One region of the Streptomyces sp. NPDC026206 genome, then DNA from elsewhere that is predicted to be linked to it. Evidence: riboswitches for the same ligand, from Rfam matches in the RefSeq annotation. Region 1 holds a riboswitch; each other region holds the start of a gene.

Evidence for each region. Region 1 has a riboswitch for cobalamin ahead of AB0F13_RS16700 (HoxN/HupN/NixA family nickel/cobalt transporter). Riboswitches for the same ligand answer to the same signal wherever they lie in the genome.
Region 2: it holds a riboswitch for cobalamin, as region 1 does, so the genes downstream of both, AB0F13_RS18455 (cobalamin biosynthesis protein) here and AB0F13_RS16700 (HoxN/HupN/NixA family nickel/cobalt transporter) in region 1, are expected to answer to the same signal.
Region 3: it holds a riboswitch for cobalamin, as region 1 does, so the genes downstream of both, metE (5-methyltetrahydropteroyltriglutamate--homocysteine S-methyltransferase) here and AB0F13_RS16700 (HoxN/HupN/NixA family nickel/cobalt transporter) in region 1, are expected to answer to the same signal.
Region 4: it holds a riboswitch for cobalamin, as region 1 does, so the genes downstream of both, AB0F13_RS02625 (ribonucleoside-diphosphate reductase subunit alpha) here and AB0F13_RS16700 (HoxN/HupN/NixA family nickel/cobalt transporter) in region 1, are expected to answer to the same signal.

The regions. Positions count from the first base shown of each region.
Region 1 is NZ_JBEZYL010000010.1:96,599-103,778, forward strand. It holds gene AB0F13_RS16690 (APC family permease) at 1-988, opposite strand, end outside; gene AB0F13_RS16695 (FAD-dependent monooxygenase) at 1,172-2,413, shown strand; cobalamin riboswitch at 2,375-2,590, shown strand; gene AB0F13_RS16700 (HoxN/HupN/NixA family nickel/cobalt transporter) at 2,619-3,749, shown strand; gene uvrA (excinuclease ABC subunit UvrA) at 4,238-6,625, shown strand; gene AB0F13_RS16710 (FAD-dependent monooxygenase) at 6,712-7,180, shown strand, end outside.
Region 2 is NZ_JBEZYL010000012.1:55,848-63,027, reverse strand. It holds gene AB0F13_RS18465 (putative cobaltochelatase) at 1-1,228, opposite strand, end outside; gene AB0F13_RS18460 (cobyric acid synthase) at 1,228-2,889, opposite strand; gene AB0F13_RS18455 (cobalamin biosynthesis protein) at 2,919-3,890, opposite strand; cobalamin riboswitch at 4,023-4,150, opposite strand; gene AB0F13_RS18450 (hypothetical protein) at 4,264-4,515, opposite strand; gene AB0F13_RS18445 (inorganic phosphate transporter) at 4,535-5,785, opposite strand; gene AB0F13_RS18440 (class II aldolase/adducin family protein) at 5,898-6,572, shown strand; gene AB0F13_RS18435 (prolyl oligopeptidase family serine peptidase) at 6,620-7,180, shown strand, end outside.
Region 3 is NZ_JBEZYL010000014.1:131,233-138,412, forward strand. It holds gene metE (5-methyltetrahydropteroyltriglutamate--homocysteine S-methyltransferase) at 1-1,983, opposite strand, end outside; cobalamin riboswitch at 2,124-2,347, opposite strand; gene AB0F13_RS20400 (3-hydroxybutyryl-CoA dehydrogenase) at 2,404-3,288, opposite strand; gene aceA (isocitrate lyase) at 3,285-4,571, opposite strand; gene AB0F13_RS20410 (short-chain fatty acyl-CoA regulator family protein) at 4,840-6,234, shown strand; gene AB0F13_RS20415 (alpha/beta hydrolase-fold protein) at 6,349-7,180, shown strand, end outside.
Region 4 is NZ_JBEZYL010000001.1:556,411-563,590, forward strand. It holds gene AB0F13_RS02615 (YciI family protein) at 77-505, opposite strand; gene AB0F13_RS02620 (ribonucleotide-diphosphate reductase subunit beta) at 617-1,633, opposite strand; gene AB0F13_RS02625 (ribonucleoside-diphosphate reductase subunit alpha) at 1,633-4,023, opposite strand; cobalamin riboswitch at 4,185-4,329, opposite strand; gene mctP (monocarboxylate uptake permease MctP) at 4,472-6,103, opposite strand; gene AB0F13_RS02635 (DUF3311 domain-containing protein) at 6,100-6,378, opposite strand; gene AB0F13_RS02640 (glycoside hydrolase family 3 protein) at 6,481-7,180, opposite strand, start outside.

The DNA of each region.
Region 1 (7,180 bases):
GGGAGCCGCCCAGCAGCCCGGTGAAGACCGAGGCGACGGCCGTGACGAGGATCAGCACCGTGACGGTGTTCGCGGCGCCCTTGCCCCAGGCCTCCTCCAGCACGGCGGAGGCGACGGAGGAGTGGGCCGCCGATCCGGGGTCGAGCATCTGCCTCCAGTCGATCACGCCCAGGGTGCCGATCTGCAGCAGCAGATAGATGCCCATGATGCCGAGGATGGAGTAGACGATCGCGCGCGGCAGCGTGCGCCCGGGATCCTTGATCTCCGCGCCGAGGTAGGCGACGGTGTTGTAGCCCAGGTAGTCGTAGATGCCGATCGTCAGGCCCGCGGCGAAGCCGATCCAGAAGTGATGGGTGGTCACCTCGAAGGCGTGGTCGGGGTAGGTGAAGGCCCGGTCCGGGCTGAAGTGGGTGAAGGCGGCGACGATGACGAGCGTGACCGAGGCCAGCATGACGCACCACAGCACAGCCGTGATCCGTGCGATGTGGTCGACCCGCCGCCACAGCAGCAGGATGATGAGGGCGATGACGGCCAGCCCCGTCAGATCGCCCTGCGTCTGCCCCATGCCCGGCCAGAGGTAGCCCAGGTACTGCACGAAGCCGATGATTCCCGTGGACATGCCGATCGGGATGAAGAGCATCGCCGTCCAGACGAACAGGAACGGCACCAGCTTGCCCGTCCGGTACTGGTACGCCTGCCGCAGGTACACATAGCTGCCGCCCGCCCTCGGCATCGCGGCCCCCAGCTCCGCCCAGATCAGCCCGTCCGCCAGGGCCAGGAGCGCGCCGGCCACGAAGCCGATGACCGCCTGCGGACCGCCGAAGGAGGCCACCATCAGGGGGATGGTCACGAAGGGCCCGATGCCGCACATCTGGCTCATGTTGATGGCGGTGGCCTGGAACAGCCCGATGCGGCGCACGAACGCGCCCCGCTGGCCGGGCACCACCGGCTCCTCGGACACGTGCTGCGTGCCTGCCGAATCTGTCATGGCGTCAGCCCCTTCTCGTTCGTCCACTGCACTCGTACACCGGCCTGCCTGACGCGTCCATTACCTGCGGGGTGTCGGCGACTCTGGCGCCACGCCCGACGGGCAGTCAAGATCTGTGCACGAAGAGCAAGAACGAAGAGCAAGAACGAACAGCGAAGAACGAAGAGGACGAGGGAGCAGACAATGCACGGTGGAAGAGTGGCCGTAGTGGGCGGCAGCATCGCGGGATGCGCCGCCGCGCTCGCCGCGGCCCGCGCGGGCGCCGATGAGGTCGTGATCTACGAGCGGGCCCCCGGCGGGCTCCAGGACCGGGGCGTGGGCCTCGCCGTCCGCGATGAGCGCTACGCCGAGCTGGAGGCGGCCGGCTACATCGACGCCACCATGCCCTGGGTGCGGCTGACCAGGCGCACCTGGCTCACCCGGGACGGCGGTGACCGCGCCGGACGGCGGCTGGCCCAGCTGCCGTTTCCGTTCCGCTCGTACAACTGGGGCTCGCTGTGGCGGGAGTTACGTACCCGCGTCCCGGCATCCGTCGACTACCGGCAGGGCGCGGCCGTCGAGCAGGTCGTCCCCGGGCCGCACGGGGTGGGGCTGCGCCTCGCCGACGGGCGCGAGGAGCGTTTCGACCTCGTCGTCGGCGCGGACGGCTACCGATCGGTCGTACGGGCGGCCACGCGCGCCGCCACTGCGCCCGTCTACGCCGGCTATCTGGCCTGGCGCGGCACCGTGCCCGCCGAGGCGCTGCCCGGCCCGCGCACCGCCTGGGCCGAGGACGAGGCGGCGACCGTCACCTTCCCCGGCGGCCACATGATCGCCTACCGTATCCCCGGCCCCCACGGCGTCGGCACCTCCGCCAACTGGGTCTTCTACACCGCCCCGCCGCCGTCGGCCGCCGCGGCGCTGAAGGATCCGACGAGCCTGCCGCCCGGCAGTGTGACCGACGAGCTGATCGCGCATCATGCCGCCCTCGTCGAGCGGCACTTCCCGCCGTACTGGCAGGAATTCGTGCGGCTCACCCCCAGGGCCGAGGCCTTCGTCCAGCCCCTGTACGACCTCGCCGTGCCGCACTACGGCGAGGGCCGGCTCGTCCTCACCGGTGATGCGGCCGCCGTGGCCCGCCCTCATGTGGGCAGCGGCGCCGTCAAGGCCCTGCAGGACGCCACGGTCCTGGAGCGGTGTCTGCGCTCGGCCGGGACGTGGGAGGAGGCGGTAGGGGCGTACGACGCCGAGCGCTCGGCCGGCGGCCGGGCCGTCGTCGATCTCGCCCGGCGACTGGGCCGGGCGCAGGTCCAGGCCACCCCCGACTGGGCGGCCATGGACCAGGGCGCGGTCGAGCGGTGGTGGCAGGAGGCAGCCGACGGGGAGCGGTGTTTCGGGGGCCAGGAGTTAAAGTGGCCGGGCCGTGGTGTTCGGGAAGACCGGTGACGGATCCTCGTGGTCCCATTCCGGAGCGGCCCTCGCCACTGTGATCGGGGAGTGACCGTCCCGTTCCGCGCGCCCCGGGCGCGCGGAGCCACTGGCCGCAGCCGGCTGCCGGGAAGGCAGGGGCGGGCGCGAATGGACCCGTAAGCCAGGAGACCGGCCACGGCATCTCGAAATGATCCACGAGGTGCTGGAGCGTTCAACCCCGATGACTGTGCTTTCCAAGTCCACCGAATCCCCCGGCGGCACCCTGCCCGCCTTCCGCTGGCGCCGCCAGGACACCCTGCGCACCGCCGGCCTGCTGGCCGTCATAGCCGCCCTGCACGTCGTCGCCTTCGGCGTGCTCTTCCTGCTGGTCGTCCCGAACCACTACACCGTGGACTCCAAGGTCTTCGGTGTGGGCCTCGGTGTCACCGCCTACACCCTCGGCATGCGGCACGCCTTCGACGCCGATCACATAGCCGCCATCGACAACACCACCCGCAAGCTGATGGCCGACGGCAAGCGCCCGGTCTCCGTCGGCTTCTGGTTCGCCCTCGGTCACTCCAGCGTCGTCGTCCTGATGGCCCTGCTGGTGGCCGGCGGCACCCAGCTGGCCGGGACGCTGCTGAACGAGGAGTCCACCACCCACCAGACCCTTGGCCTCGTCGGTACGACCGTCTCCGGCGGCTTCCTCTACCTCATCGCCGCCCTCAACCTCATCGCCCTCGCCGGCATCCTGCGCATCTTCCGCGCAATGCGTGAGGGCCGCTACGACGAGGCCGAGCTGGAGCAGCACCTCGACTCGCGCGGCTTCATGAACCGCATCCTCGGCCGCTTCACGCGCTCCGTCACCCGCCCCGGGCAGATGTACCCGCTGGGCTTCCTCTTCGGCCTCGGCTTCGACACGGCCACCGAGGTCACGCTGATGGTGATGGCCGGCAGCGGCGCCGCCGCCGGGCTGCCGTGGTACGCGGTCCTGTGCCTGCCGCTGCTGTTCGCCGCCGGCATGAGCCTGTTCGACACGCTCGACGGCACGTTCATGAACTTCGCCTACCAGTGGGCGTTCTCCAACCCCGTCCGCAAGGTCTACTACAACCTCACCATCACCGGCCTGTCCATCGCCGTTGCCTTCCTCATCGGCACCATCGAGCTGGTGGGGGTCCTGCACGAGAAGCTCGGCCTGGACGACGCGGTGACCGGCTGGATCGCCGGACTGAACCTCGACAACGTCGGATTCGTCATTGTCGGGCTGTTCGTGGTGGTCTGGGCAATCGCGCTCGCGTACTGGCGCCTGGCCAAGGTCGAGCAGCGCTGGGCGGCCCGCACTACCACCGCCACCGCCCTCACGGACCCGTGAGCGGGGCAGGCGGAGATGAAGCCGGGAGTCAGGGACGCCCGCACCCCTGACCCTCGCACTCCTTCCTCGCCCTGATGACAGGCGGGCCGTTCCCGGCGGACTCCTCCCGCACCACCACCCTGGTCGGCCCGCCGCACGTCGGACAGATCCGCGACGAGGGATCACGCTCCCGGTCGACCGCCGCGGCGATCCTGTGCAGGGGGCCCGCGGCGGTATCGGTGTCGGACATGGGCTATCCCGTTCACTTCCACGCTTGTCGCACTGCAGAGGGCTGCATCGTGGCGCACGACCCCTGATCACGTCAGCGCCTTGCGCTGTGATCACCCTCTGGGGGGTGAGAGGTGCACAGGAGCTGACGCGGTGACTGTTCCGTGCCCCGTCTGGGGGGGCACCTCCCAGCGGTAGCCGGGGAGATTGAGGACCGGGGGTCCGGGGCGGAGCCCCCCGGTTACGGGAAGGGGCGGGGTGGGGGAAATAGAGTCGTGCGCATGCACGACCCCTACGTCCGCGTGCGCGGCGCCCGCGAGCACAATCTCCGGGCCGTCGACGTCGACATCCCCCGCGACGCCCTCGTCGTCTTCACCGGAGTCTCCGGCTCCGGCAAGTCGTCGCTGGCCTTCGGCACCGTCTACGCCGAGGCCCAGCGCCGGTACTTCGAGTCCGTCGCCCCGTACGCCCGCCGGCTCATCCACCAGGTCGGTGCCCCCAAGGTGGACGAGATCAGCGGGCTGCCGCCCGCCGTCGCCCTCGAACAGCGGCGGTCCTCGCCCACGTCGCGCTCCTCCGTCGGTACCGTCACGACGCTCTCCAACTCCCTGCGCATGCTCTTCTCCCGCGCCGGCACCTACCCGGCGGGGGCCGGGCGGCTGGACTCCGACGCCTTTTCGCCGAACACCGCCGCCGGCGCCTGCCCTCAGTGCCACGGGCTCGGGCGCGTCCACCGGGTCACCGAGGACTCGCTCGTCCCCGACCCGTCGCGCTCGATCCGCGACGGCGCCGTCGCCGCGTGGCCGGGGGCGTGGCAGGGCAAGAATCTGCGGGACATCCTCGACACGCTCGGGTACGACATCGACCGGCCGTGGCGGGAGCTGCCGCAGGCGGACCGCGAGTGGATCCTCTTCACCGACGAGCAGCCCGTCGTCACCGTGCACCCCGTGCGGGACGCCGAGCGCATCCAACGCCCTTACCAGGGCACGTACATGAGCGCCCGCCGCTATGTGCTGCACACCTTCGCGGACTCCAAGAGCGCCGCGCTGCGGGCCCGCGCCGAGCGGCACCTGGTCAGCGGCCCGTGCCCGGTGTGCGACGGGCGGCGGCTGCGGCCCGAGGCGCTGGCCGTCACCTTCGCCGGGCGGGACATCGCCGCGCTCGCCGCGCAGCCGCTGGCCGAGCTGGCGCGGACGCTGCGCCCGGCGCGCGACGGCGAGGGGGTCGCCGCCGCACTCGCCCAGGACCTGCTCGCCCGGATCGAGGTGCTCAGCGAACTCGGCCTGGGCTACCTCAGCGTGGACCGGCCCACACCGACCCTGTCGGCCGGTGAGCTGCAGCGGCTGCGGCTCGCCACCCAGCTGAGGTCCGGACTCTTCGGTGTCGTCTACGTCCTGGACGAGCCCTCCGCCGGCCTCCACCCGGCCGACAGCGCCGCCCTGCTGACCGTCCTGGACCGGCTCAAGGCGGCGGGGAACTCGCTGTTCGTCGTGGAGCACCACATGGACGTCGTGCGCCGCGCCGACTGGATCGTGGACGTCGGGCCCGGGGCGGGCGAGCACGGCGGACAGGTGCTCCACAGCGGGCCGGTCGACGGGCTGGCCGGCGTGGTGGAGTCCGCGACGCGCCGCTTCCTCTTCCCCGACGGCGCCGCAACCCCCGCGCGTACGCACCGCGAGCCCTCCGGCGTGCTGCGGCTGCGCGGCGTCACCCGGCACAACCTCCGCGACCTCGACGTGGACGTTCCGCTCGGAGTGTTCACCGCCGTCACCGGGGTCTCCGGCTCGGGCAAGTCGACGCTGGTGGGCGAGGCGCTGGCGGAGACCGTGGCCGCGCACCTGGAGGGGCGGCAGCCGGAGGTCGAGGCCGAGGGGCTCGCGGCCGTCGACCGGCTCGTACGCGTCGACCAGAAGCCGATCGGCCGTACGCCGCGCTCGAACCTGGCCACGTACACCGGCCTGTTCGACGCCGTGCGCAAGGTCTTCGCGGCGACCGACGAGGCCCGCGCCCGGGGCTACGGCGTCGGCCGGTTCTCCTTCAACGTCGTCGCCGGGCGCTGCGAGGTCTGCCAGGGCGAGGGGTTCGTCGCCGTGGAGCTGCTCTTCCTGCCCGGCACCTACGCCCCGTGCACCGCGTGCCGGGGTGCGCGCTACAACCCCGGGACGCTGGAGGTCACCTACCGGGGCGCGACCATCGCCGATGTGCTCGACATGACCGTCGACGCGGCCGCCGCGTTCCTCGCCGACGTGCCCGCCGCGCTGCGCGGCCTGCGCACACTGCAGGAGGTGGGGCTGGGCTATCTGCGCCTGGGCCAGCCCGCCACGGAGCTCTCCGGTGGGGAGGCGCAGCGCATCAAGCTCGCCACCGAGCTGCAGCGCACGCACCGCGGGCACACGCTGTACGTGCTGGACGAGCCGACGACCGGGCTGCACCCTGCCGACACCGAGGTGCTGCTGCGCCAGCTGCACGGCCTGGTGGGGGCGGGCAACACCGTGGTGGTCGTCGAGCACGACATGGCGGTGGTCGCGGGCGCGGACCACGTCGTCGACCTGGGCCCGGGCGGGGGCGCGGAGGGCGGGGCGGTGGTCGCCGCCGGCACGCCGGAGGAGGTCGCGCGGTCCCGGGCGAGCGTGACGGCGCCCTATCTGGCCGACGCATTGCGGGCGTAGCCGCGCGCTCTGGACGGAGTGCACCCCTTCTGGTTTCGTCATGGTCAAGTGTTCGACACGGCTCGACGTGTGGGGGCAAGACCACCATGGCCCATGTCCTGATCATCGGCGGCGGCATCGCCGGACCCGTGACCGCGATGGCCCTGCAGCGGGCCGGCATCGACTCGACCGTCTACGAGGCGTTCCCGGCCGGCGCGGACAACGCCGGCTCCTTCCTCACCCTCTTCGCCAACGGACTCGCCGCCCTGCGCACCATCGGGGCCGACCGGCCCGTGCGCGAGGCCTCCTGCGTCGCCGAGACGGTGGAGTTCATCAGCGACACCGGCAGGCTCCTCGGCCGGCGTCCCCTCTCCGGCTCCTGGGACGAGGGGCTCGCCCCCCGCACCCTCCAGCGCTCCGTCCTGTGCCGCACCCTGCGCGCCGAAGCGGTCCGCCGGGGCATACGCGTAGAGCACGGCAAGCGCCTCGTCGACCTCACCACCCGCCCCCGGGGCACGGTCGTGGCGCGGTTCGCGGACGGCACCCGCGCCGAGGGCACCGCCGTCGTCGGCGCCG
Region 2 (7,180 bases), on a different contig from region 1:
TGTCGCCGGGCGTGCTCGCGGGCGCGCCCGCGTTCTCCTGCGGGGCGGGGGAACCGGAGTCCTGCCGCTGCTGCGGCACGTCGGACGTGCCGTCGGGCCCCGGCCCGTCCTGCGGCGGCTGCCCGCCGCCGCCGGGACCGCTCCCGGGGCCGTCGCCCTCGCCGTCCGGGTCCTCGGGCCCGGGGTCCGGCTCGGGGTCCGGTTCGGGCTCGTCCTCCTCGAACTGCCGCAGGATCTCGTCGAGCTTGTCCTCGTCGAGCCCCGGCGCGTCGAAGGGCGCCCGCCGCCGGCGGTGCGGCAGCGACAGCAGCGCCGCCTGCCGTACGTCCTCGGTGCTCACGTCCGTACGACCCGCCCACGCGGCCAGCGCGGTCGCCGCCCGTGCGGTCACGATGTCGGCGCGCATGCCGTCCACCTCGAACCCGGCGCACACCGCCGCGATCCGGCGCAGCGCGCCGTCCCCGAGCCGTACCTCCGGCAACAGCGCGCGGGCGGCGGCGATGCGTTCGCGCAGCGCCTCCTCCTCGGCGGCCCACTTGGCGGTGAAGGCCGCGGGATCCTCGTCGTAGGCGAGCCGGCGGCGCACGACCTCCACCCGCTCCTCCGTCTCCCGCGAGGCCGCGACCTCCACGGTCAGGCCGAAGCGGTCCAGCAACTGCGGGCGCAGCTCGCCCTCTTCGGGGTTCATGGTGCCGACGAGGAGGAAGCGGCTCGCGTGGCGGACGGAGACGCCTTCACGTTCGACGTAGGAGGCGCCCATGGCTGCCGCGTCGAGCAGCAGGTCGACCAGGTGGTCGTGCAACAGGTTGACCTCGTCGACGTACAGCACACCCCGGTGCGCGGCGGCCAGCAGGCCGGGCTCGAAGGCCTTCACGCCCTCGGACAGCGCCCGCTCGATGTCGAGAGCACCGACGAGCCGGTCCTCGGACGCGCCGACAGGCAGTTCGACCACCTGCGCGCGGCGGGTGTGCGCAGCGGCGGACTCGTGGGGACCGTCCGGGCACTCCGGGTCGGGGGCTGCCGGGGCGCAGGAGAACCGGCAACCGCTCACCACATCGATGGCCGGCATCAGGGCGGCGACGCCTCGTACCGCCGTGGACTTCGCGGCCCCCTTCTCCCCACGGACGAGCACGCCGCCGATCGATGGGGAGACGGCGTTGAGGACGAGGCCCAGTCGCATGTCGTCCATGCCGACGATCGCGGTGAACGGGTAGGTGGCCGGAGCCATCAGGTGTTACCCCCTTCGAGGGAATCGATCCGACTGGGCGCAGCGGCGGCCGCTGGGCCTGCCGGGCTGTCGCTCCGCCCCGCGGGAGCGGGGGTGAGCCGGGCACTGCCAGGACGAGGACTGTCCGGGCCCTGGGGGCTCCGCGCAGGCGGAGGTGGTGCCCCCGGCGGTATGAACGGGTGACCGACCGGCACCCCGCCCTCGATGAGCCGCAGCAGCGCACCGGTGTCCGCGTGTTCCTCGATCAAGTCCCCCAGCCGGTCCAGCTGTTCCTCCCGCAGCGCGCCGAAGCTCGTGTCGGGCGCCGGTACGAACGCCCGTCCCGCCGCGTGGGCGACCTTACGCAGGAACGCCCGCCGGAAGCCGTCGCTCTCCAGCGAGCCGTGCCAGTGCGTGCCCCACACGGCGCCCACCCTGCAGCCGTCCAGGAACGGCTCGTCCCCGCCCAGCACGTCGGCGACGCCGTGGTGGATCTCGTACCCCTCCACCCGCTCGCCCAGGGCCTCGCCCACGGGCCGCGCCAGGGTCTTGTCGACCGCGAACCGCACCCGCACCGGCAGCAGCCCCAGGCCCTCCACGGACCCGGCCCTGGACTCCACATCGTCGTCGATCCGCTCGCCCAGCACCTGGAAGCCGCCACAGATGCCGAGCACGGGACGGCCCTGCGCGGCCCGTCGCAGCAGCGCGTCCGCGAGGCCGCGCTCGCGCAGCCAGGCCAGCGCCCGTACCGTGCCGCGGGTGCCCGGCACGACGACCAGGTCGGCGTCGGCGAGCTCCTCGGGGCGGTCCACGAAGCGGACGACCACACCCGGTTCGGCGGCGAGGGCGTCCACATCGGTGAAGTTGGACATCAGCGGCACCGCGCACACGGCCACCCGCAGGACGTCGGCGCCGTGCGGCGGGGCCACCACCGACTCGCGGACCGCACCGCGCAGCGAGACCCGCAGGCCGTCCTCCTCGTCGATGCCCAGGCCGTGCGTGAACGGCAGGACGCCCACGGTCGGCCGGCCGGTGAGATCGCGGAGCATGGCCAGGCCCGGTTCCAGCAGCGTGACGTCGCCCCGGAACTTGTTGACCATGTAGCCCGCTATCAGCTCCTGGTCCTCGCGGGAGAGCAGCGCCGTCGTGCCGAAGAAGGACGCGAAGACCCCGCCCCGGTCGATGTCGCCGACCACGACCACCGGCAGCCGGCCCGCCCGGGCGATGCCCATGTTGACGATGTCGCTGCGGCGCAGGTTGATCTCCGCCGGGCTGCCCGCGCCCTCGCAGATCACCGCGTCGTGCGTACGCCGCAGTTCCTCCAGGCACTGGGTGACCGTGCCGAACAACTGCTCCTGCCGGCCCGCGTGGTAGCCGCGGGCACTGAGCTCGCCCACCGGCCTGCCCATGAGGACGACCTGGCTGCTGCGGTCCCCGCCGGGCTTGAGCAGCACGGGGTTCATGAGCGCGCTCGGCTCGACGCGCGCCGCGGCCGCCTGCATGGCCTGCGCGCGCCCTATCTCCGCGCCCTCGCGCGTGACGTAGGAGTTGAGCGACATGTTCTGCGCCTTGAACGGCGCGACCTTGACGCCCTTGCGGACCAGCCAGCGGCAGATGCCGGCGGTCACGACGCTCTTGCCTGCGTCCGAGGTGGTCCCGGCCACCAGCAGGCCCCCGCCCAGCGGGCGCGTGGGCCCACTCCTGTCGGCTGTCACCGATTCCTCCTCCTTGCGACGCTTGCGAGAGAGAGCCTGCCCACGACGGCGGCCCCCAGGGCCAGCGCCGAGACCCGGCGCGAGAGCCGCACCGCGCGTTCGATGTCCGCCACCTCCACGGGCCGGTTCTCCGCGCCGAGTACGGGGCGGTGTTCGACGCGGCCGGCGTAGGCGAGGGTGCCGCCCAGGCGCACCCCCAGCGCGCCGGCGAACGCGGCCTCGACCGGTCCGGCGTTGGGGCTGGGGTGGCGGGAGGCGTCGCGCCGGGCCACGCGCCAGGCGCCGCGCGGGTCCGGTCCGGCGAGCACGGTGAGGGCGGCGGTGAGCCGGGCGCCGGGCCAGCCTGCGACGTCGTCGAGCCGGGCGGAGGCCCAGCCGAACCGCCGGTGGCGGGGCGACTTGTGACCGACCATGGCGTCCAGGGTGTTGACCGCGCGGAAGCCCACCAGGCCGGGCACCCCCGCCAGGGCCCCCCAGACGAGGGCGCCCACGACGGCGTCGGAGGTGTTCTCGGCGACGGACTCGACGACCGCCCGTGCGATCTGCTGCCCGTCCAGGGCCTGCGGGTCGCGCCCGCACAGGTGCGGCAGCCGCTCCCGGGCGACCTCCAGGTCGCCGGCCGCGAGGGCACCGCCGACGGCCCGCGCCTCACGGCCCAGGGACGTACCGCCCAGCACCGCCCACGTCGCGGCGGCGGTCAGCGCGGTGCCGGCGGCGGGGGAGCGGCGCGCGGTACGGGCCAGCAGCGCGGCGCCGGCCGCTGCGCCGCCCGCGCACAACAGGGCGTGCAGGGTGCCGTAGCCGCGGTGGTCGCGCCACAGGCGCTGTTCGACGGCGTGTGCGGCGCGCCCGAACGCGGCGACGGGGTGACCGCGGCGCGGGTCGCCCAGCACGAGGTCGCAGGCGAAGCCGAGCGCGGCACCGCAGACGAAACCGATGTGATCCTCACGCAGGTGATGCCTGCGCATCGCGCGCACCGGTCAGGCCGCCGTGAGGCCTTGGCGGGGACGGTGCACAGGGGGCAGTGGTCGGCGGCAGCCAGGCATGGTGATGTGTCCTCACTCAGGGTCCGCGCCCTGGCTCGACGTGACCGGCGACCAGAGTCTCCTGGCTCCCGGATCGGCGTCGCCCCGGCCTTCCGGCCCGCGCTGGCGGACCGTGGCCCTCGGTGGGGGACACTCCCCGGTGACAGTGGCGGGACCGCGCCGGATTCGCACCGGCTTCCTCTGCTGTCGCCGTTTGGCTCCGGAAGTCCACCACGGCCCGGGAAGGGCAGTCAACTCACGGTTGACCTGCGGCCTTCCCGGGCCGTGGGGGAGGTATTCGCGGCGTTCGAGGGGCTCAGGAGACGATGAGGTGGATGCCGTACCCGACGGCCGCCGCGCACAGCGCGAAACAGGCGTAGGCGCCGGCGCGCGTGAGCGTGCCCGGGCCGCCGGCCGTGACTGCCCCGTCGGCGGGTCCGTCCGGCTGCACCTGGGGCTTGCGGGACGACGTGCCGACGATGCCGAGGGTGAAGACGCCCACGAGGGCGACGGTCACCACGAGGCTGACGCCGAAGACCTGGCCGAGGGCTTCCCAGTTGATCTGCATGACGGGATTCCTTGGTTCCTTAGCTCGTCGCCGCGGCGGCCGCCGGAGCGGCTGCCCGCTCGGCGGGGGCGGGGGCGGCGGAGAGGGGGCCGGCCGGCGGCGGGGCGACGGCCTGGAGGGCGGCGGTGATGACACCGGCGGGCTCGGCGGGCAGGCCCTGCGGCTGGTTGAGGTCGTTGACGTTGTCGTGCGTGACCGGCTTGCGGCGCGAGGCCGCCCAGATCGCGCCGGACACGGCCAGGCCGAGGACGGCGACCGCGGCCACGCCCCAGTCGCCCTGGTCGGCGAGGAGGGCCGCGCCACCGGCGACCAGGCCCGCGGCGGGCAGGGTCAGGCCCCAGGCGAGGACCATGCGGCCGGCGGTCGACCAGCGCACCACGCCGCCCTTGCGGCCGAGGCCGGCGCCCATGATCGAGCCGGAGCAGACCTGGGTGGTGGAGAGCGCGAAGCCGATGTGCGAGGAGGCGAGGATCACCGTCGCGGCGCCGGTCTGGGCGGCGAAGCCCTGCGCCGGCTTGATGTCGGTGAGGCCCTTGCCGAGCGTCTGGATGATGCGCCAGCCGCCCAGGTACGTACCGAGCGCGATGGCCAGGCCCGCGGAGACGATGACCCACATCGGCGGGTCGGAGTGCGGGGCGACCACGCCGCCGGCGACCAGGGCGAGGGTGATCACGCCCATCGTCTTCTGGGCATCGTTGGTGCCGTGCGCGAGGGAGACCAGGGCGGCCGAGGCGATCTGCCCGGCACGGTAGCCCTTGGCGGTCTCCTGCTCGTCGCGGCCGCGGGTCAGGCGGTAGGTGAGCCGGGTCGCGCACCAGGCGGCGAGGCCGGCCACGACCGGCGCGGCGACCGCCGGGATGAGGACCTTCATGACGACCTTGTCGGCGTTGACCGCGTCGAAGCCGACGGCGACGACGGTCGCACCGATCAGACCACCGAAGAGGGCGTGGGAGGAGCTGGAGGGCAGTCCGGCCAGCCAGGTCAGCAGGTTCCAGACGATCGCGCCGACCAGCCCGGCGAAGATCACTTCCGGCCGGATGCCGGCGGCCTCGTCGATGATGCCGCCCGAGATCGTCTTGGCGACCTCCACGGAGAGGAACGCGCCGACGAGGTTGAGCACCGCCGACATGGCCACCGCGACCTTGGGCTTGAGGGCGCCCGTGGAGATGGTGGTGGCCATGGCGTTGGCCGTGTCGTGGAAGCCGTTCGTAAAGTCGAACACCAAGGCCGTGACGATCACGATCCCGATGAGAAGCGTGATGTTTTCCATTCACCCAGGCAATCAGCTCGATGGTCAGTACGCGGCGACCGTAGGGACCCAGGGTGAACGGAAGGTGAACTGGGACGGGCTGAGCGATGACGCGAACCGGAGGCGGAGACCGATGACGGCATACGAACAGGCTGTGGGCGGGCAGGACGGCATACCGCACATATGGGGCCGGGTCGTGGCCACGGCCCGCCGCACCACCGCCGACGGGCTCGTGGTGGGCACCTCGGGGAACGTCTCCGCACGCGTCGGCGACGTGGTGCTCGTCACTCCCACCGGCGTCCCCTACGACCGGCTCGGACCCGGCGACGCGGTCGGCGTGGACCTTCAGGGCCGTCAGGTCCTCGGCGAGCTGAGCCCCACCAGCGAGCTGCCGATGCACCTCGCCGTCTACCGCTCCACCGACGCCGCCGCCATCGTGCACACCCACGCCGTGCACGCCACCGCCGTCTCCACCCTCGTCACCGAGGTACCGCTGATCCACTACATGGCCGCCGCCCTCGGCGGACCGGTCCGCGTCGCCCCCTACGCCCTCTACGGCACCGAGGAACTGGCCGGCCACATCCTGCGCGCCCTCGACGGCCGCACCGGCTGCCTGCTGCAGAACCACGGCACCCTCACCTACGGCGCCACCCTCGACCAGGCCTACGACCGCACCGCCCAGCTGGAGTGGATGTGCCGGGTCTGGCTCACGGCCGCCGCCCTCCCCGGCCGCACCCCGTCCCTGCTGACCCCCGAGCGGCTCGACGAGGCCGCCGACAAGCTCCGGGGGTACGGACAGCGCGGCTGAGCCCCGCCCGCTGGCCACCACCGCGACCCGCGCCCACACTGGAGGCGATGGTGCTCCGCACAGCGGCGGCCGTGGCCGCCACCACACTGATCGGTGCCGGAGCGGCCGCGGTGGCGGCCGGGCGGTACGCCGGTGACGCCGCCCTCAAGGCGGACCCCGGCCGGCCGCTGCCGGGCGAACCGCGCCTGGCCCTCCACGACGTCGCGGACGGCACGGTCACCCTCGGCCGCACCCCCGCGTCCCTGCGCCCGGGCACCTACGGGCTCGCCGGGCGCCGCATGCGCGCCGTCGTCGGGCCGGTCGTCGCGGACGTCTCCCACCCGCACGACCGCGTGGTCCGCCGCCTGGAGCGCGTCACCCACGGCAGCCCGCGGCCGGGCGACCACGTCTGGCTCACCCCGCAGGTGCACACCGGCAACCCGCGCACGGCCCTCGGCCTCGACCACGCGGAGGTGGACGTCCCCGGCGAGCTGGGCCCGCTGCCCGCGTGGTTCGTGCCCGGCACCCGCGACACCTGGGTGATCACCGTGCACGGGCTGGGCACCACCCGCGAGCACCCCATGGTGATCCTGCCGTTCCTGCACCGGCAGCGGCTCCCCGTGCTCTGC
Region 3 (7,180 bases), on a different contig from region 1:
GCACATGTGCGTGTGGATCTGGGTGTCCGCCCGCACCCCGCCCGTGGTGAGCCGGAACGCCTCGGTGGCCCAGGACAGGTACTCCGCCCGGTCCGCCGTCCGCAGCGGGAGCGTCTCGCGCAGTGCGGGCTCGTCGACCTGGATGACGGCGGTGCCCGCGGCCTCCAGGTCGGTGACCTCGTCGCGCAGGGCCAGGGCGACCTGGCGGGCGGTGGCGGCGAGTGGCTGGTCGTCGCGGACGAAGGACCAGGCGAGCATGGTGACGGGACCGGTGAGCATGCCCTTGACGGGGCGTTCGGTGTGGGACTGGGCGTAGGTGGTCCAGGCCACGGTCATCGGCTCGGGGCGGGAGATGTCACCGGCGAGGATCGGCGGGCGGACGTAGCGGGTGCCGTAGGACTGCACCCAGCCGTGCTGGGTGGCCAGGTAGCCGGTCAGCTGCTCGGCGAAGTACTGCACCATGTCGTTGCGTTCGGGCTCGCCGTGGACGAGGACGTCCAGACCGGCCTTCTCCTGGAAGGCCAGGACCTCGCGGATCTCGGCCGCGATGCGCTCGTCGTAGGCCGTGGCGTCGATGCGCCCGGCCCGCAGGCCGGCGCGGGCGGCGCGCAGTTCGGGGGTCTGCGGGAACGAGCCGATGGTGGTGGTGGGAAGCAGCGGCAGGCCGAGCCGGGCCCGCTGGGCGGCGGCGCGCTCGGCGTACGGCTGCGGGCGGCGGGTGCCGGCGGCGGTGACGGCCTCGGCGCGGGCCCGCACGGCCGGGTCGTGGGTGAGGGCGGAAGCGGCGCGCGAGGCCCGGGCGGAGCGGTTCGCGGCGAGCTGCGGGGCGATGGTGTCGACGCCCTGGTCGAGGCCGCGGGCCAGGGTGACCGTCTCGTCGGCCTTCTGCCGGGCGAAGGCCAGCCAGCGGGCGACCTGCGGGTCGATGTCGCGTTCGGCGGTGGCGTCGAGGGGGACGTGCAGCAGGGAGCAGGAGGGCGCGACGTCCACCCGGTCGGCGAGGCCGAGGAGGGTGGCGAGGGTGGACAGGGACTGTTCGAGGTCGTTGATCCATACGTTGCGTCCGTCGACCACGCCCGCGACCAGGCGCTTGCCGGGCAGGCCGCCGGCGGCCGCGAGGGCGTCGAGGTTGGCGGCCGCGGGCCCGGTGAAGTCCAGGGCCAGGCCTTCGACGGGAGACTTCGCGAGGACGGGCAGGGCGTCGCCCAGGCGGTCGAAATAGGTGGCCGCCAGCAGCTTGGGGCGGTCGGTGCGGGCGCCCAGTTCCCGGTAGGCGCGGGCGGCGGCGTTCAGGACGGCCGGGGGCTGGTCCTGCACCAGGGCGGGCTCGTCCAGCTGGACCCACTCGGCGCCGGCCGCCCGCAGGTCCGCGAGGACCTCGGCGTACACGGGCAGGAGCCGGTCGAGGAGGGTGAGCGGCTGGAAGCCGGGCGGGGCGCCGGGCCCCGGCTTGGCCAGCAGCAGGTAGGTGACGGGTCCGAGAAGCACGGGCCGGGCGGTGTGGCCGAGCGCGAGGGCCTCGTGCAGTTCGCCGGTCTGCTTGGCGGAGTCGGCGGTGAAGGCGGTGTCCGGGCCCAGTTCCGGTACGAGGTAGTGGTAGTTGGTGTCGAACCACTTCGTCATCTCCAGCGGCGGGAGCTGCTGGGTGCCCCGGGCCATGGCGAAGTAGCCGTCCAGGGGGTCGGCTTCGACGGCGGCGCGGTAGCGCTCCGGAATGGCGCCCACCATGACGGTGGTGTCCAGGACGTGGTCGTAGAGCGAGAAGTCGCCGGTGGGGAGCTCGTGGACGCCGGCCTCGGCGAGCCGGCTCCATGCGTCGCGGCGCAGCGCGGCGGCGGTGGTCCGCAGGGCGTCGGCTCCGACGCGGCCGGCCCAGTAGCCCTCGACGGCCTTCTTCAGTTCGCGGCCGGGCCCCTGCCGGGGGTAGCCATGGACGGTGGCCCGGGTGCGGGCGGCGGTGCGGTGGGTGGAAGGTGTTGCCACGGAACTCTCCTTCGCGAGTCGCGGTGGGATCGCGGCGGGGCCCGGGTGCGAAGGAACGGCAGGTCACCGGGTGGAGCATGCCGGGGCATGCCGTGCCCGTACCGCCGGCCCGCCCTCGGGGCCACCGAGATCGCCGCATGCGGGTGCATGCGGGCAGCGGCAGGTATTCGGACTCGCGGGCGCGCCGCGCCCGTCAAGGGCACGTCATCTACTGGCCGTCGCTTCCCGGGCCGCTGGTGGCCCAGTGCGTCTGACGGCGGTCGTTCCCGCTCACCGCTGCGGGGCAGTCCCGGATTCCCACCGGGTTCCCTCTTGCGACGCGCCCGCCTGGATGGCGGGGCGAACCGGCTGCGTCTTCACCCTAGACGCAGTCGGCCGCCCGCCGACAGGCCTTGCCCGGACAGGTTCGATCTTGGGTGTTCATCCGGTGGGGTACGGGTGGAAGCCGCGCCCGCTCTTGCGGCCCAGCAGCCCGGCGTCGACCATGCGGCGCAGCAGCGGCGGCGGGGCGTACAAGGGTTCGCGGAACTCCTCGTACAGCGACTCCGCGATCGCCGCGACCGTGTCGAGGCCGATGAGGTCGGCCAGGGCGAGCGGTCCCATGGGGTGGGCGCAGCCCCGTTCCATGCCGGCGTCGATGTCGTGTGCGGTGGCGAAGCCGGACTCGGCCATGCGCACGGCGGCGAGCAGGTAGGGAACCAGCAGCGCGTTGACGACGAAGCCCGCGCGGTCCTTGGAACGGATCACGTCGCGGCCCAGGACGGTGGTGGCGAACTCCTCGGCCGTGCGCAGGGTTTCGGCCCCGGTGTGCAGGGAGGCAACCACCTCGACGAGCGGCATCACGGGCACGGGGTTGAAGAAGTGCAGTCCGACGACACGGTCGGCGCGGGTGGTCGCCATGCCGAGCCGCATGACGGGGATGGAGGAGGTGTTGGTGGCCAGGACGGCCCCCGGATCCTCGACGATCTTGTCGAGGGCGGCGAAGACCTCGCTCTTGATTCCGGCGTCCTCCACCACGGCCTCGATGACGAGCTGGCGGTCGGCGAGCTCGTCGAGGGTGCCGGTGAAGGCGAGCCGGGCCAGGGCGTCGTCGCGTTCGGCCGCGGTCGCCCTGCCCCGGCGGACGGCGTGGTCGAGGGAGCGGACGATCCGCTCGCGGGCGGCATGGGCGGCGGGGGCGTCGGCTTCGCAGACGAGGGTGTCGAGTCCGGCGCGGGCGCAGGCCTCGGCGATGCCGGCGCCCATCCGGCCGCCGCCGACGACGCCGACGCGTCGTATCGCGGTGCCGCTCACTGTGCCGTTCAAAACTGCTCCTCCTCGGTGGAGCCGCGCAGGGCGAGGGTCTCGGCCGCCGGGTTGAGCGCGGTGCTGACCAGGTCGAAGTAGCCCGTGCCGACCTCGCGCTGGTGCTTGACGGCGGTGAAGCCGTGCCGCTGGTCGGCGAACTCGCGTTCCTGCAGGTCGACGTAGGCGGTCATGCCGTGCTCGGCGTAGCCGCGGGCCAGGTCGAACATGGCGTGGTTGAGGGAGTGGAAGCCGGCCAGGGTGATGAACTGGAAGCGGTAGCCCATCGCGCCCAGCTCGCGCTGGAACTTGGCGATCCGGTCGTCGTCGAGGGCGGCCCGCCAGTTGAAGGAGGGCGAGCAGTTGTAGGCGAGCAGCTGATCGGGGTACTCGGCGTGGACGGCCTCGGCGAACTCCCGGGCCTGTGCGAGGTCCGGGGTGCCGGTCTCCATCCACAGCAGGTCGGCGTGGGGGGCGTAGGCGAGGCCGCGGGCGATGACGGGGGCCATGCCGGGCTCGACGCGGTAGAAGCCCTCGGCGGTGCGGTCGCCGGTGCAAAAGCGCGCGTCGCGCTCGTCGACGTCGCTGGTGAGGAGGTTGGCGGCGAGGGCGTCGGTACGGGCCACGATCACGGTCGGCACGTCGGCGATGTCGGCGGCCAGGCGGGCGGCGTTGAGGGTGCGGATGTGCTGGGCGGTGGGGACGAGGACCTTGCCGCCGAGGTGGCCGCACTTCTTCTCGGAGGCGAGCTGGTCCTCGTAGTGGATGCCCGCGGCACCGGCCGCGATCATCGCCTTGGTGAGCTCGAAGGCGTTGAGCGGGCCGCCGAACCCGGCCTCGGCGTCGGCGACGACGGGGGCGAGCCAGTCGGTGGTGTCGCCGCCCTCGGCGGTGGCGATCTGGTCGGCGCGCAGTAGGGCGTTGTTGATCCGGCGCACCACGGTGGGCACGGAGTTCGCCGGGTACAGGCTCTGGTCGGGGTAGGTGTGCCCGGCCTGGTTGGCGTCGGCCGCGACCTGCCAGCCGGAGAGGTAGATCGCCTGCAGTCCGGCCTTGACCATCTGGACGGCCTGGCCGCCGGTGAGGGCGCCGAGCGCGTGGACGTAATCCAGTTCGTGGAGTTGGCGCCAGAGCCGTTCGGCGCCGCGCCGGGCCAGCGTGTGCTCTTCGCGGACGCTGCCGGACAGCCGGACGACGTGCTCGGCGCCGTAGGTGCGCTCGACGCCGCGCCAGCGGTCCTCCGTCGCCCACCGGTGGGCCAGCGTTTCGGCGGCGGTGCGCGATTGCGGGTTCGTCCCTGTCATGGCCGCTCCTGGGGGGAGTTGGGGATGTGCCGTCTCGTGCGAAGTGTGCGAACGGTGCGGTGCGGCCGGCCCGGGCCCGGTTCCCGGGTGCGCGGAGAGAGGCCCGTACCGGGCCCGTACCGGCCGCGAAGTCGACTCTCGCACCGTGGTGACGGCCGGTCGACCGTGGACCGGTGCCGATTTCAGTGAATGTTTTCGCGCTGCTTTGCCAAGCTTGCGAAGGCGGGTAGGCTCGCCGGACTCCGGCCGAAGGGGAGGTGGGTGGGCGGTGAGCAAGACCTACGCCGGTGCCCGGTTACGGCGGCTGCGCGAGGAGCGCCGGCTCACCCAGGCCGAGCTGGCCCGCCAACTGGCCATCTCACCCAGCTATCTGAACCAGATGGAGCACGACGCGCGGCCCCTGACCGTGCCCGTACTGCTGCGCCTGACGGAGGCGTTCGGGGTGGACCCCGGGTTCTTCTCCGCACGGGACACCACCCGGCTGCTGGCGGATCTGCGCGAGGCCCTGGCCGACGCCCCGGCGAGCACGGCCGTCCCGCCCGCGGAGCTGGCCGAGCTCGCCGAGCGGCTGCCCTCCGTGGCGCGTGTGCTGCTCGATCTCGACCGCCGCAACCGGGCGCTCACCGAGCGGATCGCCGAGCTCGCCGGGGACCGCGAGTCCGCCCCGGCCGCGGGCCGCACCCCGCACGAGGAGGTGCGGGAGTTCTTCTACCGGCGCCGCAACTACCTGCACGAGCTGGACGCCGCCGCGGAGCGGCTGGCCGGCGGGATGGGGCTGCGGCGCGGCGAGGTCCGCGAGGCGCTGGCCGCCCGGCTCGCCGACCGGCACGGCGTGCGGCTGGTACCCGACGCCGAGCAGCTGCACCGCTACGACCCGGCCGCCCGGGTCCTGCACTACTCGCCGCGGCTGCGCCCGGGGCAGCAGGCCTTCCGCATGGCCACCCAGCTGGCGCTGCTGGAGTACGGGCAGGAGCTGTCCCGGTATGCGGCCGAGGACTTCGCGGCGGGCTCCCCCGCCTGGGCGCAGGCCCGGATCGGCATCGCCAACTACTTCGCCGCCGCGCTCGTCCTGCCGTACCGCGTCTTCCACGCGGCCGCCGAGGAGATGCGTTACGACATCGAGCGGCTCGCCGACCACTTCGGCGTCGGCTACGAGACGGTGTGCCACCGGCTGTCCACGCTGCAGCGGCCGGGCGCCCGCGGGGTGCCGTTCTCGTTCGTCCGCGTCGACCGGGCCGGCAACCTGTCCAAGCGGCAGTCGGCGACCGGCTTCCACTTCTCCCGCAGCGGGGGGACGTGCCCGCTGTGGAACGTCTACGAGGCCTTCGCCTCCCCGGGGCGCGTGCAGGTGCAGGTGGCGGCCATGCCGGACGGGCAGCGGTACTTGTGGACGGCCCGTACCGTCACCCGCTACCGGGGCGGGTGGAAGGAGCCCGGCAAGACCTTCGCCGTCGGCCTGGGGTGCGAGATCCGGCACGCGGGCCGGCTGGTCTACTCCGCCGGCCTCGACCTGGGCAACGCCTCCGCCGCCACCCCGATCGGCATGGGCTGCAAGGTCTGTGAACGCCTGGACTGCCCGCAGCGGGCCGTGCCGCCGCTGGGGCGGCGGCTGGCCGTCGACGAAAACCGCACGACCTTCGTGCCCTACCCGGTCGAACCCTGACAGCGTCGGCCGGCACCCAGCCACCATAAGCCGAAATAACCCCAAAACAGGCAACCTCATCCGGGCGTAAACCCTCTTTCTCAGCAGAACCCCCTGCGAAGAGGAGCGACAACCGTGGGCCTCACGTCCCAGACCTTCCTGCTGGTCCTGGTGGCCATCGCCGTCGCGGTGACCGCCCTCGTGCTGTGGCTGTGGCCGCGGGCCGCGAAGAAGGGGCCTTGGGCGCTCGCCTCCCGGCTCGGCCTGCTCGTCGTCGCACAGGCCGGCATCCTGTCGGTGCTGCTCGTCGCGGCGAACAACGAGTTCGGTTTCTACTCCACCTGGAACGAGCTCCTCGGCCGCGCCTCCGGCAAGCAGGCGCTGCAGCCGGGCACGGAGGGCGGCAAGCGGCCGCCCGCCCTCGTGGTCAAGGGCCAGGAGTCCGTCGGCCTGGGGCCGAAGGAGAAGGCCGGGCGGGTCGACAGGATAGAGATCCGCGGCCCGGTCAGCGGGCTGAGCATGGACGGCTACGCCTACCTGCCGCCGCAGTACTTCCAGAAGGGGCACGAGAAGGACCGGTTCCCCGTGATCGTGGCGATCACCGGGCAGCCCGGCACCTCCAAGAACCTCATCACCCAGATCAAGGTCCCCCAGGCGGCCTCCGCCGCCGTCACGGCCAAGCAGATCAGACCGACGATCGTCCTCATGGTGCGCCCGTCGGTGGTGGCGGACCGCGACACCAACTGCACCGACGTGCCGGGCGGCCCACAGGCGCTGACGTTCTTCAACCAGGACCTGCCGGTCGCCGTCAACGACCAGTACCGCGCGGACAACTCCCGCGGCGCCTGGGGCGCGGTGGGCAACTCCACCGGCGGGTACTGCGCATTGAAGGCGGCCATGACCAACCCGGCCCGGTACGGCGCCGCCGCCGGGCTGTCGGCCGACCTCTTCGCGCGCCAGGACCACA
Region 4 (7,180 bases), on a different contig from region 1:
TGGAAATCCAGCCCGTCCGGCGCTTGAGGACAAGGGGGATGGGCAACGCGCGCGCGGCACGCGCCCATCGTAGGGACTACGGCCGGTTCTTCCGCTGCAGCTCGTCGCGCAGGGCCTCCTCGCGGGCCGCGTCCTCCGGCGGGAGGATGTCGGCGGGGAAGTCGGACGGCTCGAAGATCTGCCGCACCTCGACCTCCCCGTCCTGGAAGGGAACGCGCCGGGCCCACTCCAGGGCCTCGTCCCGGTCCTTGACCTGGATGATCCAGAAGCCCGCGATGAGCTCCTTCGTCCCGGCGAAGGGCCCGTCGGTCACAGTGCGCCTGCCGCCCGAGTACGAGATCCGGGCGCCCTTGGACGAGGGCTGCAGGCCGTCGCCCGCGAGCATCGCACCGGCCTTGACCAGCTGTTCGTTGTACTGCCCCATCTCGGCGATCATCTCTTTGGTCGGCAGTGCGCCGGCCTCGGAGTCCTCCGTCGCCTTGACGATCATCATGAAGCGCGGCATAACGACATCTCCCGTTCGATCGGTAGGTGGGCTGTTTCCCAGCCTTCACCTGTACGTCGAACGGGAGCCGTCGGAACCGACGTGTCGCGCGATGTTTTTCAGCGTGTTTTTTTAGAACTCGTCGTCGAAGGAGACCGAGCCCTCGACCGCCGTCTGGTACGCGGACGCGCGGCGCTCGAAGAAGTTGGTCAGCTCCTGGACGTTCTGCAGCTCCATGAAGGAGAAAGGGTTCTCCGAGCCGTAGACCGGGGCGAAGCCCAGGCGCTGCAGACGCTGGTCGGCCACGCACTGCAGGTACTCGCGCATGGACTCGGTGTTCATGCCCGGCAGGCCCTCGCCGCACAGGTCACGGCCGAACTGCAGCTCCGCCTCGACGGCCTCCTTCAGCATGTCGGTGACCTGCTGCTGGAGCTCGTCGTCGAAGAGCTCGGGCTCCTCCTGGCGGACGGTGTCCACGACCTCGAACGCGAAGTTCATGTGCATGGTCTCGTCGCGGAAGACCCAGTTGGTGCCGGTCGCCAGGCCGTGCAGCAGGCCGCGGCTGCGGAACCAGTACACGTAGGCGAAGGCCCCGTAGAAGAACAGGCCCTCGATGCAGGCGGCGAAGCAGATCAGGTTGAGCAGGAAGCGACGGCGGTCGGCCTTCGTCTCCAGCCGGTCCAGCTTCTCGACCTCGTTGATCCACTTGAAGCAGAACTGGGCCTTCTCGCGGATGGAGGGGATGTTCTCCACCGCGTCGAACGCCGCGGCGCGGTCGTCCGGGTCGGGCAGGTAGGTGTCCAGCAGCGTCAGATAGAACTGGACGTGCACGGCCTCCTCGAAGAGCTGCCGCGACAGGTACAGCCGCGCCTCGGGGGAGTTGATGTGCTTGTACAGCGTCAGGACCAGGTTGTTGGCCACGATCGAGTCGCCGGTCGCGAAGAACGCGACCAGGCGGCCGATCATGTGCTGCTCGCCCGGGGAGAGCTTGGCGAGGTCGGCGACGTCCGAGTGGAGGTCGACCTCCTCCACGGTCCAGGTGTTCTTGATCGCGTCGCGGTAGCGGTCGTAGAAGTCCGGGTACCGCATCGGACGCAGCGTCAGCTCGAAGCCCGGGTCCAGCAGGTTCTTCTGCGGGTTGGTGGTCATTACTGGCAGGCCTCGCAGGACTCGGGGTTCTCAAGGGAGCAGGCGATGGCGTCCGCGTCGGACGCGGCCTGCTGGACGGGGATGGCGGCCGCGGGGACGGTGGCGGCGGCACCTGCCGACCGGGCGATCCGGGTCGCCGGGCGGGAGCGCAGGTAGTACGTCGTCTTGATGCCCTGCTTCCAGGCGTACGCGTACATCGAGCTGAGCTTGCCGATGGTGGGCGAGGCCATGAAGAGGTTCAGCGACTGGCTCTGGTCCAGGTACGGCGTACGGGCCGCGGCCATGTCGATCAGGAAGCGCTGCGGGATCTCCCAGGCGGTGCGGTACAGGTCGCGCACCTCCTGCGGGATCCACTTCAGGTCCTGGATCGAGCCGTTGGCGTCGGTCATCGCGTCACGGGTGGTGCGGTCCCACACGCCGAGCTTCTTGAGGTCCTCCACCAGGTAGGTGTTGACCTGCAGGAACTCACCGCTGAGCGTCTCGCGCTTGAAGAGGTTGGAGACCTGCGGCTCGATGCACTCGTACACGCCCGCGATCGAGGCGATGGTCGCCGTCGGCGCGATCGCCAGCAGCAGCGAGTTGCGCATGCCGACCGAGGCGATGCGGGCGCGCAGCGCGTCCCAGCGGTCCGCCCAGCCCGGCACGGCGTTGGGGTAGTGGTCCGGGTGCAGTACGCCGCGGGCGGTGCGGGTCGCGGACCAGGCCGGGTGCGGGCCGTGCCGCTCGGCGAGGTCGGCCGAGGCCTCGTACGCCGCGAGCATGATCCGCTCGGAGATGCGGGTGGAGAGCTCCTTCGCCTCGGGGGAGTCGAAGGGCAGGCGCAGGCGGAAGAAGACGTCCTGCAGACCCATCAGGCCCAGACCCACCGGGCGCCAGCGGTTGTTGGAGTTGCCGGCCTGCTCGGTCGGGTAGAAGTTGATGTCCACGACACGGTCGAGGAACGTGACGGCCGTACGGACCGTACGGTCGAGCTTCTCCCAGTCCATCCGGCCGTCGGCGCCCAGGTGCTGCGCCAGGTTGACGGAGCCCAGGTTGCAGACCGCGGTCTCGCCGTCGTCGGTGACCTCGAGGATCTCGGTGCAGAGGTTCGAGGAGTGGACGACCTTGCCCTTTTCGGCCGTCTGGTTGGCGGTGCGGTTGGCGGCGTCCTTGAACGTCATCCAGCCGTTGCCGGTCTGCGCGAGGGTACGCATCATGCGGGAGTACAGGACCCGCGCCGGGATCTGCTTGACGGCCTTGCCGTCGGCCTCGGCCTTGCGGTAGGCGGCGTCGAACTCGTCACCGTAGAGGTCGACCAGCTCGGGCGTGTCGGCCGGGGAGAACAGCGACCAGTCGGCGTCGGCCTCGACGCGGCGCATGAACTCGTCCGGGATCCAGTGCGCGGTGTTCAGGTTGTGGGTGCGGCGGGCCTCCTCACCGGTGTTGTCGCGGAGCTCCAGGAACTCCTCGATGTCCGCGTGCCAGGTCTCCAGGTAGACGCAGGCCGCGCCCTTGCGCCGGCCGCCCTGGTTGACGGCCGCGACGGAGGCGTCGAGGGTGCGCAGGAACGGCACGATGCCGTTGGAGTGACCGTTGGTGCCGCGGATGAGCGAGCCGCGCGAGCGGATGCGGGAGTACGACAGGCCGATGCCGCCCGCGTGCTTCGACAGGCGCGCCACCTGGTGGTAGCGGTCGTAGATCGAGTCCAGCTCGTCCAGCGGCGAGTCCAGCAGGTAGCAGGACGACATCTGCGGGTGGCGGGTGCCGGAGTTGAAGAGCGTGGGGGAGGACGGCAGGTAGGAGAGCGTGCTGGTGAGCCCGTAGAGCTCGGCGACGTCCTCCAGGGCCCGCACGGAGTGGTCCTCGGCCAGGCCGCAGGCCACGCGCAGCAGGAAGTGCTGCGGGGTCTCGATCACACTGCGGGTGATCGGGTGGCGCAGCAGGTAGCGGCTGTGCAGGGTGCGCAGGCCGAAGTAGCCGAAGCGGTCGTCGGCGCCGTCGGCGAGGGCGGCCGCCACGAGGGCGTCCAGGCGCTCGGAGTGGGTGGCCACGAAGGCGGCGGTCCCGTCCGCGATCAGGCCCTCGCGGTGGCCCACGGCGACCGAGGCGGAGAAGGAGGTCGCGCCCTGGCCGGCCGCCTCGTCGGCGATGGCCCGGGTGAGCAGCCGGGCCGCGAGCCTGGAGTACTCGGGCTCCTCGGCGATGAGGCCGGCGGCGGCCTCGGTGGCGAGGGAGCGCAGCTCGGCCTCGTCCGAACCGGGGTGCCGGCCGCGCAGCGCGGCGGCGGCGACCTTGCCCGGGTCGGTGGCGGGCAGATCGGCGGTGAGATCGGTCAGGGTGCGCAGCAGCGCGGTCCCGGGGCCGGTCGCTTCCGCGTTCGCTGAAACCGGATCTGCGGGCGCGATGGTCACGTGTGGCTCTCCCTCGCTCGGCTGGGGTGGGCCGGGCGGGTGCGCGCGACGGTCGCGTACGGGCATGCCACTTGCACCAGGGCACAGCTCGTAGGCGTCCGTCGGCCCAACCGCGGGGCCCGGACGAATTCAACGCCCATAGCCGAGCCCAGGGCAGGCTCGGTGGTGGACGCGCTGTCGGCAGGTCCTCGGACTTCGGGTGCGCTGTGTATATGCGCACACATACACCGTTGCGGGACAGTTCCGGATTTCCACCGGATTCCCCTGCGACGACAGCGAGCACGAGCATACATCTAGTGCCGGGCCTCGTACGCGCCCCCACATGTTGTGTCGTCCCGTCATGAAGCGGTTGCGGAATGTGCTAACGGGCGGGCCCTGCAGGGTAAGAGAGGAGGGCCGCCACGCCCCCTGGGCGGGGATGTGACGGCCCTCCGGGAGGGGGGACGGGTCAGTGCCCGCCGGGGGCTCCCACGGTGGCCGGGGGGAGGTCCGTACGGACGCCGGGGTCGCCGGCGTCGGCGGTGTAGTCCGACGGCCGGGTCCGGTCGACGCCGTCCGGCACCTTCAGTGCCCTGAGGACGAACGTCGCCACGATGACGACGATCACATTGAGGAGGAAGGCGGTGAGGCCGATGTACCCCTTCTCGCCGATGAGGGGAATGAGGTTGGTATTCCCGAAATGATCCTGGGTGGCGCTCGGCGTCTCGTATGCCCGCCACGTCCCGTACGTCATGCCGGCCGCCCACCCCGCGAGCAGCGCCCAGCGGTGGCACCAGCGGGTGAAGAGGCCGCCGACGAGCGCCGGGACGGTCTGCAGGATCCAGATGCCGCCCAGCAGCTGGAAGTTGATGGCGACCGTTTTGTCCATGGTCAGGACGAAGACGAGGGCGCCGACCTTGACGAGCAGGGAGGCGAGCTTGGAGACCTTCGCCTCGTGTTCGGGCGAGGCGTCCGGCTTGATGAAGTCCTTGTAGATGTTGCGGGTGAACAGATTCGCGGCGGCGATCGACATGATCGCGGCCGGAACGAGCGCGCCGATGCCGATCGCCGCGAAGGCCACCCCCGTGAACCAGTCGGGGAACATGTCCTCGAAGAGCTGCGGAATCGCCAGCTGACCGTTCTTGACCTTCACCCCGGCGGCGACGGCCATGAAGCCGAGCATGGCCAGCAGGCCCAGCATCAGGGAGTAGAGGGGAAGAATGGTGGTGTTGCGGCGGATGACATTACGGCTCCTGCTGGAGAGGACCGCGGTCACCGAGTGCGGATACAGGAACAGCGCCATCGCCGATCCGAGTGCGAGTGTGGCGTAGGACCACTGCGCCTGTGCGCCGGGAACGAGTGAGCCGCGTGGTTTGCCGGTGGCCGGATTCTCGGCCGCGAACGCGTCACCCGCCTTCGCGAAGATGTGGTCGAAGCCGCCGAGCTTGATCGGGATGTAGACGATCGCCACGATGATCACGATGTAGATCAAGGTGTCCTTGACGAACGCGATCAACGCGGGCGCGCGCAGCCCCGAGGAATAGGTGTAGGCCGCGAGCACGCCGAAGGCGATGAGCAGGGGCAGGTCCTTCACGAACCAGTTGGTGTTCTCGCCGCCGCCGACGCCCATCACATCCAGAACGGCCTGGATGCCGACCAGTTGCAGCGCGATGTACGGCATGGTGGCGAGAATTCCCGTCAGCGCCAGGGCGAGCGAGAGGCCCTTGGAGCCGAACCGGCCCCGGACGAAGTCCGAGGAGGTCACATAGCCGTGCTTGTGCGAGACCGACCACAGCCGCGGCAGGAAGGTGAACACCAGCGGGTAGCACAGGATGGTGTACGGCACCGCGAAGAAGCCCGCCGCGCCGCCCGCGTAAATGGCGGCCGGAACGGCCACGAACGTATAGGCGGTATAGAGGTCGCCGCCCAGCAGGAACCAGGTGACCCAGGTACCGAAGGAGCGGCCGCCCAGGCCCCACTCGTCGAGATTGTTCGCGTTCTCCGCACGCCGCCACTTCGAGGCCAGAAAGCCCATGACGGTCACGGCGAGGAAGAAGATGATGAAGACGGTGAGTGCCACACCGTTCACGCCGTCCTTCACCGGGACTCACCCCCCGCCGCTTCCCGCGTCCGCCGCTCGTGGCGGCGGACTATGACGTAGGCGGCGACGGTGAGCAGCGTCGAAAGGACGACCCACAGCATCTGGTACCAGTAGAAGAAGGGAATGCCGATGAAGGCCGGGGTGAGACGGGAGTAGGAGTCGACCCAGAGCATCGCCGCGAAGGGCACCGCCAGGCACACGCCGGCGATGATCAGCGGCACGGTGACGACCGGTCTGCGGCCGTTTCCGGGTGGTTGCGCGGGTGGTTCAGACATGCGTGACTCCGTCCCCTGTGCGATCACGTGCGTAATGCGCAGGAAATCTAGGGGAGGGCGCCTCGGGACGTCACCCCCTATCCGCATATCGGAATGACAACGTCAGACGGTGCCGGTTCCGCTTGTCCCCGCGAGGAACTCGGCCGCGGCCTGCCCCGATACGCGGGTGGCGCCGTACGTCGCCACGTGCACGGCGCCGGGCGTGGCGGCGGTGGGGACGCCCATCTCGACGACGACCGCGTCGGGCCGCTCGCCCAGGAGACGGCCGAGGGCGTCGGCCATCCAGGCGTGCCGGGCGGCGTCGCGGACCACGACGACCAGGGGGCGCCCGGTGGCCGGGGCGAGCGCGGTGCGGCCCAGCAGGCCGGCGTCACGGGCGAGTTCGCGCTGGGTCAGCCGTACCGACGTGGCGGCGGGCCGCAGTTCGCGCAGGGGCGCGGCCACACCCCAGGGGGTCTGCCGGTCGATGGCGAGGGTGGAGGCGGGGGCGAACTCGACGACGTGCGGGTCGGCGCCCAGGGGGAGGGCACCGGCCGGCGGCCCGACGACGCGCAGGGCGCGCCGGGCGGCACTGAGCCCGATGCCGGAGCGTACGCCGTCCCCGGCCGTACGGGCCCTGAACCGCTCCCCGGACCAGGTGGCGAACTCCGCGACCCGGCCGGCCGCCTCGGCCAGGCGCTCCTCCGGCAGCGTGCCGTCGTGAACGGCCCCGGCCAGCGCGGCCGTCAGCTGTTCGGTCACCGCTTCCGCCGCGCTCTCGCCGCCGACGCACACGGCGTCCGCGCCGCCCGCGACGGCCCCC